Regions from separate parts of the Dactylosporangium sp. NPDC049140 genome, predicted to be linked through region 2. Evidence: riboswitches for the same ligand, from Rfam matches in the RefSeq annotation. Region 2 holds a riboswitch; each other region holds the start of a gene.
What was found. A riboswitch is a leader RNA that binds a small molecule or an ion and turns the genes downstream of it on or off. The one in region 2 is predicted to bind cyclic di-AMP.
Positions count from the first base shown of each region.

Region 1: linked by a shared signal. The riboswitch ahead of AB0B76_RS00725 (hypothetical protein) and the one ahead of AB0B76_RS28200 (NlpC/P60 family protein) in region 2 are both predicted to bind cyclic di-AMP.
Region 3: linked by a shared signal. The riboswitch ahead of AB0B76_RS02080 (NlpC/P60 family protein) and the one ahead of AB0B76_RS28200 (NlpC/P60 family protein) in region 2 are both predicted to bind cyclic di-AMP.
Region 4: linked by a shared signal. The riboswitch ahead of AB0B76_RS15290 (hypothetical protein) and the one ahead of AB0B76_RS28200 (NlpC/P60 family protein) in region 2 are both predicted to bind cyclic di-AMP.

Region 1 covers NZ_JBEZDS010000001.1:163,736-167,218, forward strand. Annotated here, with positions in the region: gene AB0B76_RS00720 (FAD-binding oxidoreductase) at 1-1,200, shown strand, start outside; gene AB0B76_RS00725 (hypothetical protein) at 1,278-2,093, opposite strand; cyclic di-AMP (ydaO/yuaA leader) riboswitch at 2,395-2,538, opposite strand; gene AB0B76_RS00730 (protein kinase) at 2,898-3,483, shown strand, end outside.
Region 2 covers NZ_JBEZDS010000019.1:56,258-59,740, reverse strand. Annotated here, with positions in the region: gene AB0B76_RS28205 (methyltransferase domain-containing protein) at 1-628, opposite strand, end outside; gene AB0B76_RS28200 (NlpC/P60 family protein) at 684-1,598, opposite strand; cyclic di-AMP (ydaO/yuaA leader) riboswitch at 1,640-1,801, opposite strand; gene AB0B76_RS28195 (ABC transporter ATP-binding protein) at 2,103-2,837, shown strand; gene AB0B76_RS28190 (ABC transporter ATP-binding protein) at 2,929-3,483, shown strand, end outside.
Region 3 covers NZ_JBEZDS010000001.1:466,217-469,699, reverse strand. Annotated here, with positions in the region: gene dcd (dCTP deaminase) at 1-225, shown strand, start outside; gene AB0B76_RS02080 (NlpC/P60 family protein) at 269-1,267, opposite strand; cyclic di-AMP (ydaO/yuaA leader) riboswitch at 1,279-1,413, opposite strand; gene AB0B76_RS02075 (LamG-like jellyroll fold domain-containing protein) at 1,522-1,731, opposite strand; gene AB0B76_RS02070 (class I SAM-dependent methyltransferase) at 2,455-3,087, shown strand; gene AB0B76_RS02065 (cytochrome D1 domain-containing protein) at 3,096-3,483, opposite strand, start outside.
Region 4 covers NZ_JBEZDS010000008.1:18,172-21,654, forward strand. Annotated here, with positions in the region: gene AB0B76_RS15285 (glycoside hydrolase family 19 protein) at 76-1,182, opposite strand; cyclic di-AMP (ydaO/yuaA leader) riboswitch at 1,430-1,576, shown strand; gene AB0B76_RS15290 (hypothetical protein) at 1,586-2,608, shown strand; gene AB0B76_RS15295 (hypothetical protein) at 2,635-2,847, shown strand; gene AB0B76_RS15300 (phosphatase domain-containing protein) at 2,853-3,483, opposite strand, start outside.

The DNA of each region.
Region 1 (3,483 bases), on a different contig from region 2:
CTGGTCGCCGTGCGAGGCGGTGGCCACGGGATCGCGGGGCACAGCGCCTGCGACGAGGCCATGATGATCGACCTCTCGGCGATGCGGGGTGTCTGGGTGAACCCCGCCGAACGGCTCGTTCGCGTCCAGGGCGGGGCGACCTGGGGAGACGTCGACCGGGAGACCCAGGTGTTCGGCCTGGCCGTTCCCGGCGGCGTCGTGTCGACGACCGGTGTCGCCGGCCTGACGCTGGGCGGTGGACTCGGCTGGTTGCAGCGCAAGTACGGCCTCAGCTGCGACAACCTCGCCGCCGCCGAGATCGTCACGGCCGACGGTGCGCTCCTTCGGGCCAGCGGGACCGAGCACGAGGAGCTCTTCTGGGCACTTCGCGGCGGCGGCGGCAACTTCGGCGTTGTCACCGCCTTCGAGTTCCATGCGCATCCGGTCGGACCGACCGTCATGTTCGGGTTGGCGATGTACGCCGCGGCCGATGCTGAGGAGATCCTGCCGGCCTGGCGGGCCTGGACAACCGGCCTGCCGGACGAGGTCACCGGCCGGGCCATGTTCTGGTCGATGCCGGCCTCGCCGCTGCTACCGCCGGAGGTGCACGACCGGGACGTATTCATCGCCGCGGCCGTGTACGCGGGTCCGCCCGACGAAGCCATGAAGATCCTCAGACCGATCGGCGAATTCGGTACGCCACTCGCCGATCTCAGCGGGCCTATGCCGTTCCGGGACGTACAGCGGCTCTTGGACTGGATGTTCCCGAAGGGGCAGCTGCTCAGCTATTGGAAGTCGGTGGGCGTCCGCGAGCTCGGCGACGACGTGCTCGAGGTGGTGCTGCGCCGAGGACTTGAGCGGCCGCATCCTCGCACCATGGTCCACGTGCCGCAGATGGGGGGCGCCGTGCAGCGGCCGGGGATCCATGACACCGCCTTCGGCGACAGGAGCGCGGCGTACATCGTGAGCATCGACGGCAACTGGACCGACGCCGCCGACACCGAGGCCGACGTACGGTGGGTGCGGGATGCCTTCAACGAGGTGAATGGCCTGCCCTCGGCGGCTGGCATTTACCTCAACTTCAACGGCGACCCGGACCTGGACAGCGCGAGCAGGCGCGCGGCGTTCGGCGAGAATCTCAACCGGCTGGCTCGGGTCAAGCGGGACTTCGATCCCGGCAACCGTTTCCGGCTCAACAACAACATCCGGCCGACCGGCTGACAAAAGACTGGGCGGAACTCCGCCGGCTGTACTTGGCTGAGGGGATGTCGTTGCGCAGCGCCCCGGCGGGGCACGCGCTACGCGACAGCGCTCACGATCTGCCCGGCGAGGGCCTGCCATTGGGCGTAGGCGTCCGGAAACGCCGATACCTGCACGGTCTGTGCCGCCACCGTGACGGCCATCTGTTCCCAGCCTTGGACCTGCACCAGCGCCGCGTAGAAGCGGCGTGCCGCCTCGGCCGGATTCATAAGCTGGGCGACGGTGCCCCAGTTCGGCCGCTGCTGGAACAGGCCGACCGAGTCGTGGTCGCTTCCGACTCCCTCGTTGGGGAGTTTGAGCGACTCCGGAACGTTGGAGTTCGCGAGGTTGTGCAGATGGCTTTCCTGCAGCGCGGTGGCGATCGCGACGACGAATGCGCGCTGCGGCAGGTTCAACTGCTGCCCGACCTGGATGATCGTAACGGCGTTGTTCATCTCCGCCTGGGTCAGCCCGCCTACGGGAGTGTGGACGGTCGGCGATGGCGCGGCCGTTGACGGTGCGGCGGCGGTCGCGCTCGGCGCCGGCGACTGACTCGGTTGCGCGCCAGCCGAAGCCGCCGGCTGGTCGCCCGTGCGCCCGCCGCCACGGGATGCTCGGTTCTCGGCGTACGCCGCCCGCCCGCTGTCGCCCCGCTGCACGGCGTCGACCTGGACCACGGTGGCCGGTCTGTCGACCGGCGATGCAGATACGAACAGCGCACCGATCGCCGAGAACGCGACGATGACCGCGGCCGAGGACACGCCGATCCCCTTGCGGGCCACCGAGTGGCGGCCGCGACGGTAGCGGTGCCGGTGACGGGCGAGGTGCCGGCGCGGCACGGCGCGTCGCTGCCCGTCGGTGTCATCGGGCGGCATGAGGCGACCTCACGACCGGCGGACAGTGCTGATAGCGGTACTTCACGAACTACCTCGACAGACTTGCTCAGCACGCGCCTGCTGCTGGGCGGCGGACGGCGGCGCCGGAGTTCCGGCCGGCACGAGCGAGGGCACGGGCCATCGACCGTCCACAGGGGACGGTTGGGAGGTGTGCCGGGCAGGCGGGTGTGACCGGTACGCGCGCCGGAACGGTTATCGGACCAGACGGCGTCTTTGCTGTGCCGGCCGGCCTCCGGGGCCGCGGGTCGAGGTATAGCGACATGCGAGGGTCTGCACGCGATGCTCCTTCCGATGCCGCCTACCGAGTTAGCTGACGGATTCGGGCGGGAGGATTGCCCTACCTCGCGGCGCGTGGCCGCTTGGATTCACCCCAGTTGTGCTTGGTTCCCCGGCTCGTGCGAGCACGACTCGGCGGGCCCGCCGCGTCGTCACCTCGAACGGAGACGGCCAGGCGCAGCGGACCCCAAGACCATATCGGCTGCATAACCGCAGGTGAAGCCCCAAACGGAACTGCCAAGGTGCGCACGGCAGCCGGGCCTTCTGCCGCTTGCCGCGACGATCTCGCTGTGGCGCAGGTGGCCGGTGAGGACGATGCGCCTACCGCCGGGCGTCTTCGGGGCCTCGGCGTCCTTGACCCAGCCGCGACCGATACGCCGCAGGTCCAAGACCGCGGCACTGTGGGCCCGCGACGCCGAGGCAGATGGACACCGAGCGGTCTGCCACCATGACGTACCGTGACGTCGCCGTGGGTTGAGCCGGGCGGTTGTGTCATGGTTGAGCGCGATGGTAGGGCGTCTGCTGAACGGCCGGTACGAGCTGCGATCGGTCATCGGCCGGGGCGGCATGGCCGAGGTGTGGCTGGCCGTCGACGGGCGCCTGGGCCGATCCGTGGCCGTGAAGATGCTGCACGACGAGGGCGGCGCCGATCCGTCGCTGCCGGAGCGGTTCGAGCGCGAGGCGCACACCGCTGCGCGGCTGTCGCACCCGAACATCGTGGCCGTGTACGACGTGGGGGTCGACGACCGTACGCCGTACCTCGTGATGGAACTGGTCCAGGGGCACAGCCTCGCCGACGAGCTGGCCGCGGGCCCACTGGATCCGCGGCGTGCGGTGCGCATCGCCGAGCAGGTGTGCGACGCCTTGGCGGCCGCGCACGACGCCGGGGTGGTACACCGGGACGTGAAGCCGGCCAACATCCTCATCGGCGACGAGGGCCAGGTGAAGGTCTGTGACTTCGGCATCGCCCGCATCACCGACCGGGCGCAGACCTCGCTGACCGCCCCCGCCACCGTGCTCGGCACCAGCTCGTACATGGCGCCGGAACAGGTCCTCGGCGAGCCCGTGGACGCCCGGACCGACCTGTACGCGC
Region 2 (3,483 bases):
TGCCCTTGAACCACTCGAACACGGGGTCGTCGCCCGGCAGCACGTGGTAGTAGGTCGTCTCCCACGCGTCGACGGTGAGCCCGGCCGCGGAGAGCAGCCGCACGTACTCGGCCGCGTGGAGCACCGGTGTCGCCGAGCGCGGCCCGGTCGCCCCCAGCGCGCCCGCGAGCCCGGGCGCCCACCGCTCCCGGGCGGCCACGCCGGCCAGGCCCGGGTCGAAGCCGGGGCTCGGCACCTGGAACGCGAGGGTGCCGCCGTCGTCCAGCGCGGCCGCCCAGCGCGGCAGTAGCGTCTCGTGGTCGTCGACCCACTGCAGCGAGGCGTTGGCCACGATGACGTCGAGGGAGCCGCGCTGGGGCCGCCACTCGGCCGCGTCGGCGAGCTGGAAGGTCAGCTGGGCGGTGCGGCGCTCATCGGCGGCCGTGATCATCGACGGCGAGGAGTCCAGGCCCAGGACCGCCGCGTCGGGCCAGCGCTGGGCGAGCGTCGCGGTCATCGTGCCGGGGCCGCAGCCCACGTCGACGACGGCGACCGCGGAGGTCGTCGGGATGCGGGCGACGAGCTCGCGGAACGGCCGGGCGCGCTCCTCGGCGAAGCGCTCGTACTGCTGAGGGTCCCAGGAAGCCATGGTGCCAATGATGAAGGGCCGCCCTTCGAAAAGAGCGGCCCTTCGAGAAGCGGCGTTACTTGACGCGGCCGTACCCGTAGATGCTGTCGACGCTTACCGATGCATACCGCACGACGTCACCGGTGTGCGGCGCGTGGATGATCGTGTCGTTGCCGACGTAGATGCCGACGTGGCCGAGGCCGTTGTAGAAGACGAGGTCGCCCGGGGCCAGCGCGCTGCGCGGGATGTGGGCCACCTTGCTCCACTGGCTGGCGGCGTTGTGTGGCAGGCTCACGCCCGCGGCCGCCCATGCGGCCATCGTCAGGCCGGAGCAGTCGAACGAGTTCGGACCGGCGGCGCCGTACACGTAGGGCTTGCCGAGCTTGCTCTTGGCGTAGTTCACTGCGGTGCCGGCGTTGCCGGAGACGGCCGGCAGGGTGCCCGGGTTGTAGTTCGCCCCGGTGACCTTGGTGCTGCCGGCGTTCTTGGCCTTCTTCTGCAGGTCTTCGAGCTTCTTGACATCGCCCTCGATCTGCTTGCGCTGGTTCTCGAAGTCGGCCTTCTGCGTGTTCTGGGTCGCGATCGTCTGGTCCAGGGTGGTCTTGGCCGCCCGGTACTCCTCGATGCTCTTCTGCTGCTGATGCGTGATCTGCTGCAGCATCGACATCTGGTCGATCAGTGAGCCCGACGACGTCGCGTTCAGCATGGCGTTGAGGTTGCGCAGCTTGCCGTTGCTCTTGAACGCCTCGATCGCGATCGCCTGAACGCCGTCGTTGGCCGCGGCCACGTGCTTCTCGAGGTCGGCGGCCTTCGCCTGCGAGTCGGCGATGTCGATGTTGAGCTTGTTCCACGACTCGATCGTGGCCTCGAGGTCCTTGTTCTGCTTGTCGAGCTGGGCCTCGATCTCGGCCAGCGTCGGGTCGGCGTGCGCGACCGTGGCGGGTGCGAGCACGGCGAGTGACAGGAACCCGATCAGCAGGGTCCGCAGCACCGACCGGCGGGCACGATGTCCAGTGGACAAGGGAGGGTAGACCCTTCTGCACCAACCGCCTACCGGGTTAGCTGACGGGTTCGGGCGGGAAGAGAAGCGCCCTACCGCAGCGTCGCGGATTCACCCCGAATTGCGTGGGTCCCCGGTTCGACGCGCGCGCCCGGAGGCGGGTGCGCGCGGGTTCGATTCGGCGGCGCTTGCCCGGCGCCATCCGGGGTGGACGGCGGACTGCCGAGCAGGCCAGGGCCTAACTTAACGTGATCACCCCTCGGGCGGAAGGCGTGCGCCCCCCTCGATATCTAATAACCTAAAAGTCCGGATTACTGCCGGTTCATCGGCGGTACCACACCGTGACTTTGGTGCCGGACGGTTACGAATTCGGGACTTGATTCCTCCTCTGGAGCGGGTTAAATACACGTAACTTCTTACACCGCCGGTGCAAATAGTTCGGGGGTCCGCAACGTGCTACGGGTCCAGAACCTCGAGGTCGTCTACGACGATGTGATGCTGGTGTTACGGGGCGTGAGCCTCGACGTCCCGGAGGGTCGGATCGTCGCCCTCCTCGGCGCGAACGGCGCCGGCAAGACCACGCTGTTGCGGGCTCTGTCCGGGCTGCTCGGCGTGCACGACGGGGCCGTCACCCGCGGCAGCGTCACCCTCGGCGAGAGGCCCATCCACCGCCTGCGCCCGGCCGCCATCGTCCGGCGCGGGATCAGCCAGGTCATGGAGGGCCGGCGCACCTTCGCCGAGCTCACCGTCGAGGAGAACCTGCGGCTGGGAGCCCACACCCGCCGCCGCGGCGCGGCCGAGGTGATGGAGCGCATGTACACGCTCTTCCCTGTGCTCAAGGAGCGGCGCGGCGCCGTCGCCGGGTACCTCTCCGGCGGCGAGCAGCAGATGCTCGCGATGGGCCGGGCGCTCATGTCCGACCCGGCCTACCTGCTGCTGGACGAGCCGAGCCTGGGCCTGGCCCCGCGCCTGGTCGAGCAGGTGCGCGACCTGATCGTGGAGATCAACCGGGCCGGCACCGCCGTGCTGCTGGTCGAGCAGAACGCGACAATGGCGCTGTCCGTGGCCGAGCACGGCTACGTGCTGGAGAACGGCAAGGTCGTGCTCGACAAGCCGGCCGCGGAGCTGCTCGCCGACGACGACATCCGCGAGTTCTACCTCGGCTCGCACGCGGCCCACTCGTTCCGCGACGTCAAGCACTACAAGCGCCGCAAGCGGTGGCTGTCATGAGCGGTCCGGAGCGGAGCGGAGGGGCCGCTCATCATGAAGCTCAGCTCTCGTCATGCCGTTGCCGTTCCCTATGCGAGGCGGAGGTGACGGCATGAGCGACGTGCTGACGTTCCGTGACGTGCGGCTGAGCTTCGCCGGGGTCAAGGCCATCAACGGGGTCGACTTCACCGTCGGCGCCGACGAGCTCTTCGCCGTGATCGGCCCCAACGGCGCCGGGAAGACGTCCATCTTCAACGTGATCTCCGGGGTGTACCGCCCGCAGGAGGGCCGGGTCCTGCTCGGCGACACCGACATCACCGGCGCGCGCCCGGACCGGGTGGCCCGGCTCGGCGTCGCCCGCACGTTTCAGAACGTCGAGCTGTTCCGCCAGCTCACGGTCGTGGAGAACCTGATGCTCGGCCGGCACCACCACATGCGCTACGGCACCCTGGCCGCCATCGCCTGGCTCGGCCGGGCCCGCCGCGAGGAGCTGGCCAACCGGGCCCGGGTCGAGGAGATCGTCGACTTCCTCGAGCTCGCCCAGTGGCGCCGGATGCCGGTCGGGCTGCTGCCCTACGGCGTGCAGAAGCGGGTGGAGCTCGGCCGGGCCCTGGCCATGGAGCCGCGGCTGCTGCTGCTGGACGAGCCGGTGGCCGGGATGAACCTC
Region 3 (3,483 bases), on a different contig from region 2:
GACCCCGGTTTCTCCGGGCACGTGACGCTGGAGCTGTCCAACGTGGCCAACCTGCCGATCCGCCTGTGGCCGGGCATGAAGATCGGGCAGCTGTGCATCTTCCGGCTGTCCTCGCCGTCCGAGCACCCCTACGGCTCGGCGGTGTACGGCTCGCGGTACCAGGGCCAGCGCGGACCGACGCCGAGCCGCTCCTGGCAAAACTGGCGGACCTGGCCGACCAAATGACGAAACACGAAGGGCGGGCCCGCAGGCCCGCCCTTCGTCAAAGTCACGCCACCCGGCCGTACCCGGATATCGGCTCAGAATCGATCTTCTTCATCTGTACGGGCTGGCTCGAGTTCGGTGCGTGCACCATCCAGCCGTTGCCGACGTACAGCCCGACGTGGTGTTTGTCGGAGTAGAAGAAGACGAGGTCACCGGCCTTGAGGTCGGCCCGCGCCACGCGCTTGGTGTCCTCGTACTGCCACATCGTGTAGTGCCGCAGGTAGGTGACGCCGACCTGCTTCCACGAGTACATCGTCAGGCCCGAGCAGTCGAACGTGTTCGGCCCCTCGGTCGCCCAGACGTACTTCTTGCCGATCTGCTTGCACGCGACCTGGGCGGCCTTGCTGCCCGGCGAGCCGTCGTACTGCTGCGGGCACGCGACCGGCGCGAGCGAGCCGGTGCCGGCCCCGCTGCCGTACGCCTGCATGCGCATGTCCTGCAGGGTCTTGATGTCGGCGTTGACCTGCGTCTCCTGCTTCGCCAGCGCGGCCTCCTGCTCGGCCTGCTGCGCGATGAGCTGGTCGATGGGGCCCTTCTTGGCGTCGTACTGCTGCTTGGCGACGAGAACGTCCTTGATCCGCGACTGCTCGTCCTTGGCCACCATGTTGAGCAACGTCATCTGGTCGACGAACGTGTCCGGCGACCCCGTGGTGAGCATGGCGTCGAGCTTCGAGACGCGCCCGTTCTTGTACTGCAGGACCGCGAACGCGCTCACCTTGTCGAAGGCGGCGTCCACCTGGGCCTTGAGCGGGGCGATCTGGTCCTCGAGCTGCTTCTGCTTGGTCTTGTTGGCGGCGAGCTCGAGCTTGAGCTTGTTGTGCTGCTCGATGACCGGCTCGATCTGGTTCCACTTCTCGTCGATCTGCTTCTCGACCTCGCCCGGCGAGGGGTCCGCGTGCGCGAGGCCAGTGATGCCGAGGGCGAGGGACAGACCGCCAAGGGTGGCGACGAGGAGCCGCAGCAGACGGGAGGGCCGCCTCGACCACCTCAGATGGGTCTCCACCGAGGAGTTACTCCTTCTTCCTGGCCGCCTACCGGGTTAGCTGACGGGTTCGGGCGGGAAGGTCGCCCTACCGCGCAATCGCGCGGATTCACCCCGATGGAACACGTGGGTCCCCGGTTCGAAATTCGACTCGACGGTGCCGCCTGGCGCACCCGGGTGGGGCGCGGACATCCAGCCGACCGGAATTCACGTTAAGGGCGCACCGTTCCCAGGTTCAAGTCGGAGCCCGATTGTCGTCCGATTTGTCCCTAAGGTCAGGCGATTTGAGTGACGAACACATCATCGATTGCGCCCACGAACTGATCGTTGTTCGCGCTGGTTCCCTTGCCGCCAATACACAACGGATCGTCGTTCGCTATCGACAGTGACGGCGGTACCGCGGTGCGTCCCGCTTCGGCGCCGTCCACGACCACCGTGAGCAGGGAGTTACCGCGCGAACACGCGATCCGGTTGCCACCGTCCATCGGCGATGGACCGTGCCGCGACGGCCACGAAAATTGCGCTCGAACCAGTGCCGACAATCACACAACCGGGCTGTCCGGCCTCGCCGTCGACCTGCAGTTTGAACTGACTGTCACCGACCGGGAACCCTTTCTGGTCAACATTGGCGCCTTTAGAAGTCTCATTCGGCTGAACCAGGACGGTGGCTCCGTACGTAATGGATCCGCGGCCCGGATTGAGAATCCGGCCGGACCACTCTGCAGGATGGTCCGGGCGCAACTCTTCGCACCGTAATGCTCACACCGCGGCGGAAAGTGCACCGCAAGTCCGCCGTCGTGGGCGACGGTGGAGAGCTGCCCGCCGCCCGCAGGCCGAGCCGCCCCGCCGCGTCGGTGACCGGCTCGCCGAGGCCGCCGTCGAAGGTGTACCGGATGCCGGCCCCGCTCCCGTGCGCCGCCGTTGCGCTCGGAGCCGGCCCCACTCCCGGCGCGCTGCCCATGCCGGGACCGGCCACGAACGGGCCGGCCCCGGCATCGAACGGGCCGGCCGAAGCGGCCGCGCCGGGCCGGGTGGACAGATCCGACGGGGCCGCCGCCCAGCGAACCGCGAGCCCGGCCACCACGACGAGACCGGCGAGCAGAGCACACAACAACCGCCGGCGGCGCATAACCGGACATGATGCCGCGAATGCCGTGATCCGCGCAGTCACTCGGACGGCTACGTTTCAAGGGCTAACGTTGCCGCTCGTGGCCCCCGAGGATTGGCGCAACGACACGCGAGCGTCCTACGACACCGTCGCGACCAGCTACGCGGACCTGGTCCGGGATGCGCTGACGAACGACGCCTACCTGCGGGCGACCCTCGACCTGTTCGCGGCGCTGCTGCCGCCGGGCGCCCGCGTGGCCGACGTGGGGTGCGGGCCGGGCCATATCACGGCGTACCTGCACGCGGCCGGCGTGGACGCCTTCGGCATCGACCTGTCCCCGGCGATGGTCGACCTGGCCCGTACGACGCACCCGGCCCTCGCCTTCGAGGTCGGCGACATGACCGGACTCGACCTGCCGGCGGCCTCGCTCGACGGCGTGATCGCCTTCTGGTCCCTGATCCACATCCCGGACGACCTGGTGCCGCAGGTGCTGGCCCACTTCCATCGGGTCCTGCGCCCCGGCGGCCGGCTGCTGCTGGGCTTCCACGTGGGCGACGCGCACCGGCTGAAGACCGAGGGTTATGGCGGCCACCCGATGCGAGTCCACGTCCATCTCCGCCCGCCGGCCAAGGTGACGGCCTGGCTGGAGGAGGCCGGCTTCACGGTCGAGGCCCAGCATCTGCTGGACCTCGCCGCGAAGACCCCGGGCGCCGCCGTGTTCGCCCGTCGGTAGAGCTCTCCCTACAGTCCGGTGAACCCTTCCCAGACCGAGGCCACGGGGCGGTTGGCGATCAGCGGCGACCGGCCGCCGTTCTCCGCCGTCACGTAGAGGTTGTTGGCGTTGGCGCGGATGCTGACGGTGCTGTTCCAGCCGGCCGACAGGTAGAACTTCTCCCACGCGCCGACGGCGGTGCGGTTGGCGATGAGCGGCGCGTTGCCGCCGTTCTCCGCCGTCACGAAGCGCTGGTTGGCGTGCGAGAAGAAGGCGACGTACCCGTCCCCGACCTCGATCTCGTCGAACGTCTCCCACGGGCCGGGCGCGCCACGGTTGGCGATCAGCGACGCGTTGCCGCCGTTCTCCGCCGTCACGTAGTTGTAGTTGGCCTGCGCCTCGATCGATATGTTGGTG
Region 4 (3,483 bases), on a different contig from region 2:
AGGGCCTGAACGACCCGGCGGCGGCCCCCCACACCCCAGGGAGGGCCGCCGCCAGGTTCGGAAGGAAGCGCTGAATCAGCAGGACAGGGAGCCGGCCCCCACGCCCGTGCCCAGGATCGACACGAAGCGCTGGTACGCCGACACGCGGCTCTGCACCTGTGCCGGGTTGCGGCCGCCGCACTCCAGGCTGCCGTTGATGCTCCGGATCGTCTCGCCGAAGCCGGCGCCGTTGACGATGGCGTTGTGCGGGGTCATGGTGCCCGGGCCGCTCTGGGTGTTCCAGTACCAGAGGGCGGTCTTCCAGGCCACGGCCGAGTCGGTCTGCACGAGGTTCGGGTTGTGCAGCAGGTCGATGCCCAGCGCGTCGCCCGCGGCCTTGTAGTTGAAGTTCCACGACAGCTGGATCGGGCCGCGGCCGTAGTACGCGGACTGGCCGGCCGGGCAGCCGTAGGACTGGCTCGTGTCGCAGTAGTGCGGGTAGTTGGCGGTGTTCTGCTCCACCACGTACACCAGGCCGCCCGTCTCGTGGTTCACGTTCGCCAGGAACGCGGCCGCTTCCTGCTTGCGCACGTCGTCCGAGCCGGTCTTCGCGAAGCCGGGGTACGCCGACAGCGCCGCCACCAAGCCCGAGTACGTGTAGAAGGAGTTCCGGCCCGGGAACATCTGGTTGAACTGCGCCTCGCTCACGACGAAGGAGCCGTTCGAGGGGGGAGGAGTCGTCCCACCAGTTCCACCACCGGTGCCGGTGCACGCGTACGGGTCCCAGTACCAGGTGCTGATCACCGGACTGTAGCCCGGGTTGTCATGTTCGGCGACGTAGAAGTTACCGTCCGTGAACTTCACGATGTCCCCGGTCGCGTAGTTGCGGCCCTGCACCCACGCCGGGAAGCTGCAGCCGCCCGCGGTGCCGGTCTGGGTCGGGGGCTGCGGGGTCGAGCCGCCGCACGAGCCCTGGTCCTGCCAGACGCCGGTCGTACCGGGGGGCGCCTCGTTCTGCGTCCACCACTTGGCGAGGAAGTTGTGGCCGTTGCGGGAGACCGTCGCGCCCCCGGTGTAGACCGCCGAGGCCTGCCAGGCGGGGCTGCAGGACGCGGCCGACGCGGGGAGCATGTTGAAGACCGCGACCACCCCGCCCACGACGGTCACCGCGGCCAGCATCGCCCACAGGCGCACTCTCGACACCGTTGATCACTCCTTACCCAGGTCGTCTGACCTGCCCATCCGACCAGGCGGAGGGGCGTGAAGGAGCGAACGTCATCTTTTTATGAAGAATATTTACGGTTGTCTTGAGGCATGCGGCCCGACGGTGATCTACGTCACTGCGGCGTGTCTTCAACTGGAAGAGGACAAACCGTCCGGTGCGCGAATTCGGCACCCTGGGTACAGTGACCCACGGTCACGTCCACGAGGGCACCGCCCCCGGTGCCGGGCGAGGCTGCCGCCTAATCGCCGCACTGTGGCGAGCCGGGGACCCACCGTAACGTTGGGGTGAATCCGCCCTTCTTCCGAAGGGTGGTAGGGGTCGTTCCGTCCCGAACCCGTCAGCTAACTCGGTCGGCGGCCGACGGAAGGAACAGCGAACAAGATGTCATTGCGACATCCCTACCGGCGCCTGATGGTCGCGCTGCTGGCGGCATTCGTGCTCGGGGGGCTCGCCGCCACGCCCGCCGCGGCCGAGCCCGGCGGTGACACCGGCGACGAGGGCTCGAGCGCGAACCCCACCCTGGGCTCCGTGCTCGAGGACAGCACCCGGGCCTGGTCCGAGGCGAAAGAGAAGTTCGACGCCTCGGTCAAGCGCCAGGGCGAGCTCACCGCGCAGCTGCAGGCGACCGAGGCCCAGCTCGCGACGGTGCAGGACCAGGTGGCCTCGATCGCCGTCGCGGCCTACCGCACCGGCCCGCTCACCACGTTCGCCGCGCTGATGGACTCCGGCAGTCCGGACGGCTTCGCCGAACGGGCCGGCACCATCAACCAGATCGCCCACCACAACGACAACCTGCTGCACCAGCTCAAGCAGCTCAAGGACAGCCAGGCCGCGCAGAAGAAGGCGCTCGAGGACGAGGTCGCCGCGCAGCAGCAGCAGGTCCAGACGATGGAGCAGAAGAAGAAGGACGCGGAGAACGCCCTGAAGCTGGCCGGCGGGCCGAGCAAGGGCTTCGTCACCGCCAACCTGCCGACCGCCGACCCGGTGCCCCGCACATCCACCGGCGCGCTGCCGAAGGAATCGTGCAGCGTCAAGGACCCCACGACGACCGGCTGCATCACCCCGCGCATGCTGCACGCGATGCAGGAGGCGCAGAAGGACAACTTCAAGCGGTTCGTGGCGTGCTTCCGCCCGAGCGGGCCGTACGAGCACCCCAAGGGCCGGGCCTGCGACTTCTCGGTACAGACGAAATCGGGATTCGGCGGCGTGGCCTCCGGTGACGACTTCGTCTACGGCAGCACGCTTGCCGCGTACTTCGTCAAGAACGCGAATGCGCTCGGCGTGATGTACGTGATCTGGTTCAAGGAGATCTGGACGCCCGCCGTCGGCTGGCACCATTACAGCGGCGTCGCCGGCGATCCCTCCAGCGACCACACGAACCACGTACACCTCTCGATCCTGTAATCCTCAAAGACGCGAGCGGCCGGCCGATGGGGCAACCGTCGACCGGCCGTTTCCGTGGCAAGGACGGCGCGGTCGACGTGGGCCCGACGGACATCCTCACCGACCTGCCGTACGCCCCCGGCGCCCACCTCGCCGCCGGCACCTGCCAGGTCCCGCACGACCAGTCCGAGCAGGTCCTGCACGAGCTGATCGAGAAGGTCGGCGCCCCGATGAGCTCGAGTGCGGGCCGCAAGGGCTAGAGGAGCTACAGGAGTTCCGTGTCGCGCAGCAGGCGCCACAGGCCGGCACCGTCCGGGGCGCCGAGCCAGCGCCAGTCGTGGGGCGGGAAGCGCCGCGGGTTGCCGGCCACGCCCGGGACCGCGCCGGCCAGCACCGCCTGCGTGGGCGAGAGGTGCCGGATCGCGACCGCCGCGATGCTGTCCGGGTGCTCCGCGGCGAACTCGGCGTAGATCTCCGGGTCGTGCTGGCCGTCGTCGCCGACGAGCAGCCAGCGGATGTCCGGGAACTCCTGGGCGAGCCGGGACAGCGAGGCCCGCTTGTGCGCCTGGCCGCTGCGGAAGAACCGGTCTGCCTGCGGCCCCCAGTCGGTGAGCAACAGCGGGCCGGCCGGGTACAGGTGCCGCGACAGGAACCGCGTGAGGGTCGCCGCCACGTTCCAGGCGCCGGTGGACAGGTAGAAGACGGGCGCGCCCGGGTTGGCGTTGACCAGCCGCTCGTACAGCACCGCCATCCCTGGTACCGATGCCCGGGCGTGCTCATCCAGCACGAAGGTGTTCCAGGCCGCCAGCAGCGGTCGCGGCAGCGTCGTGACCATTACCGTGTCGTCCACGTCGGAGACGATGCCGAGGCGGGTGGCGGCCGGGTCGATGATCCGG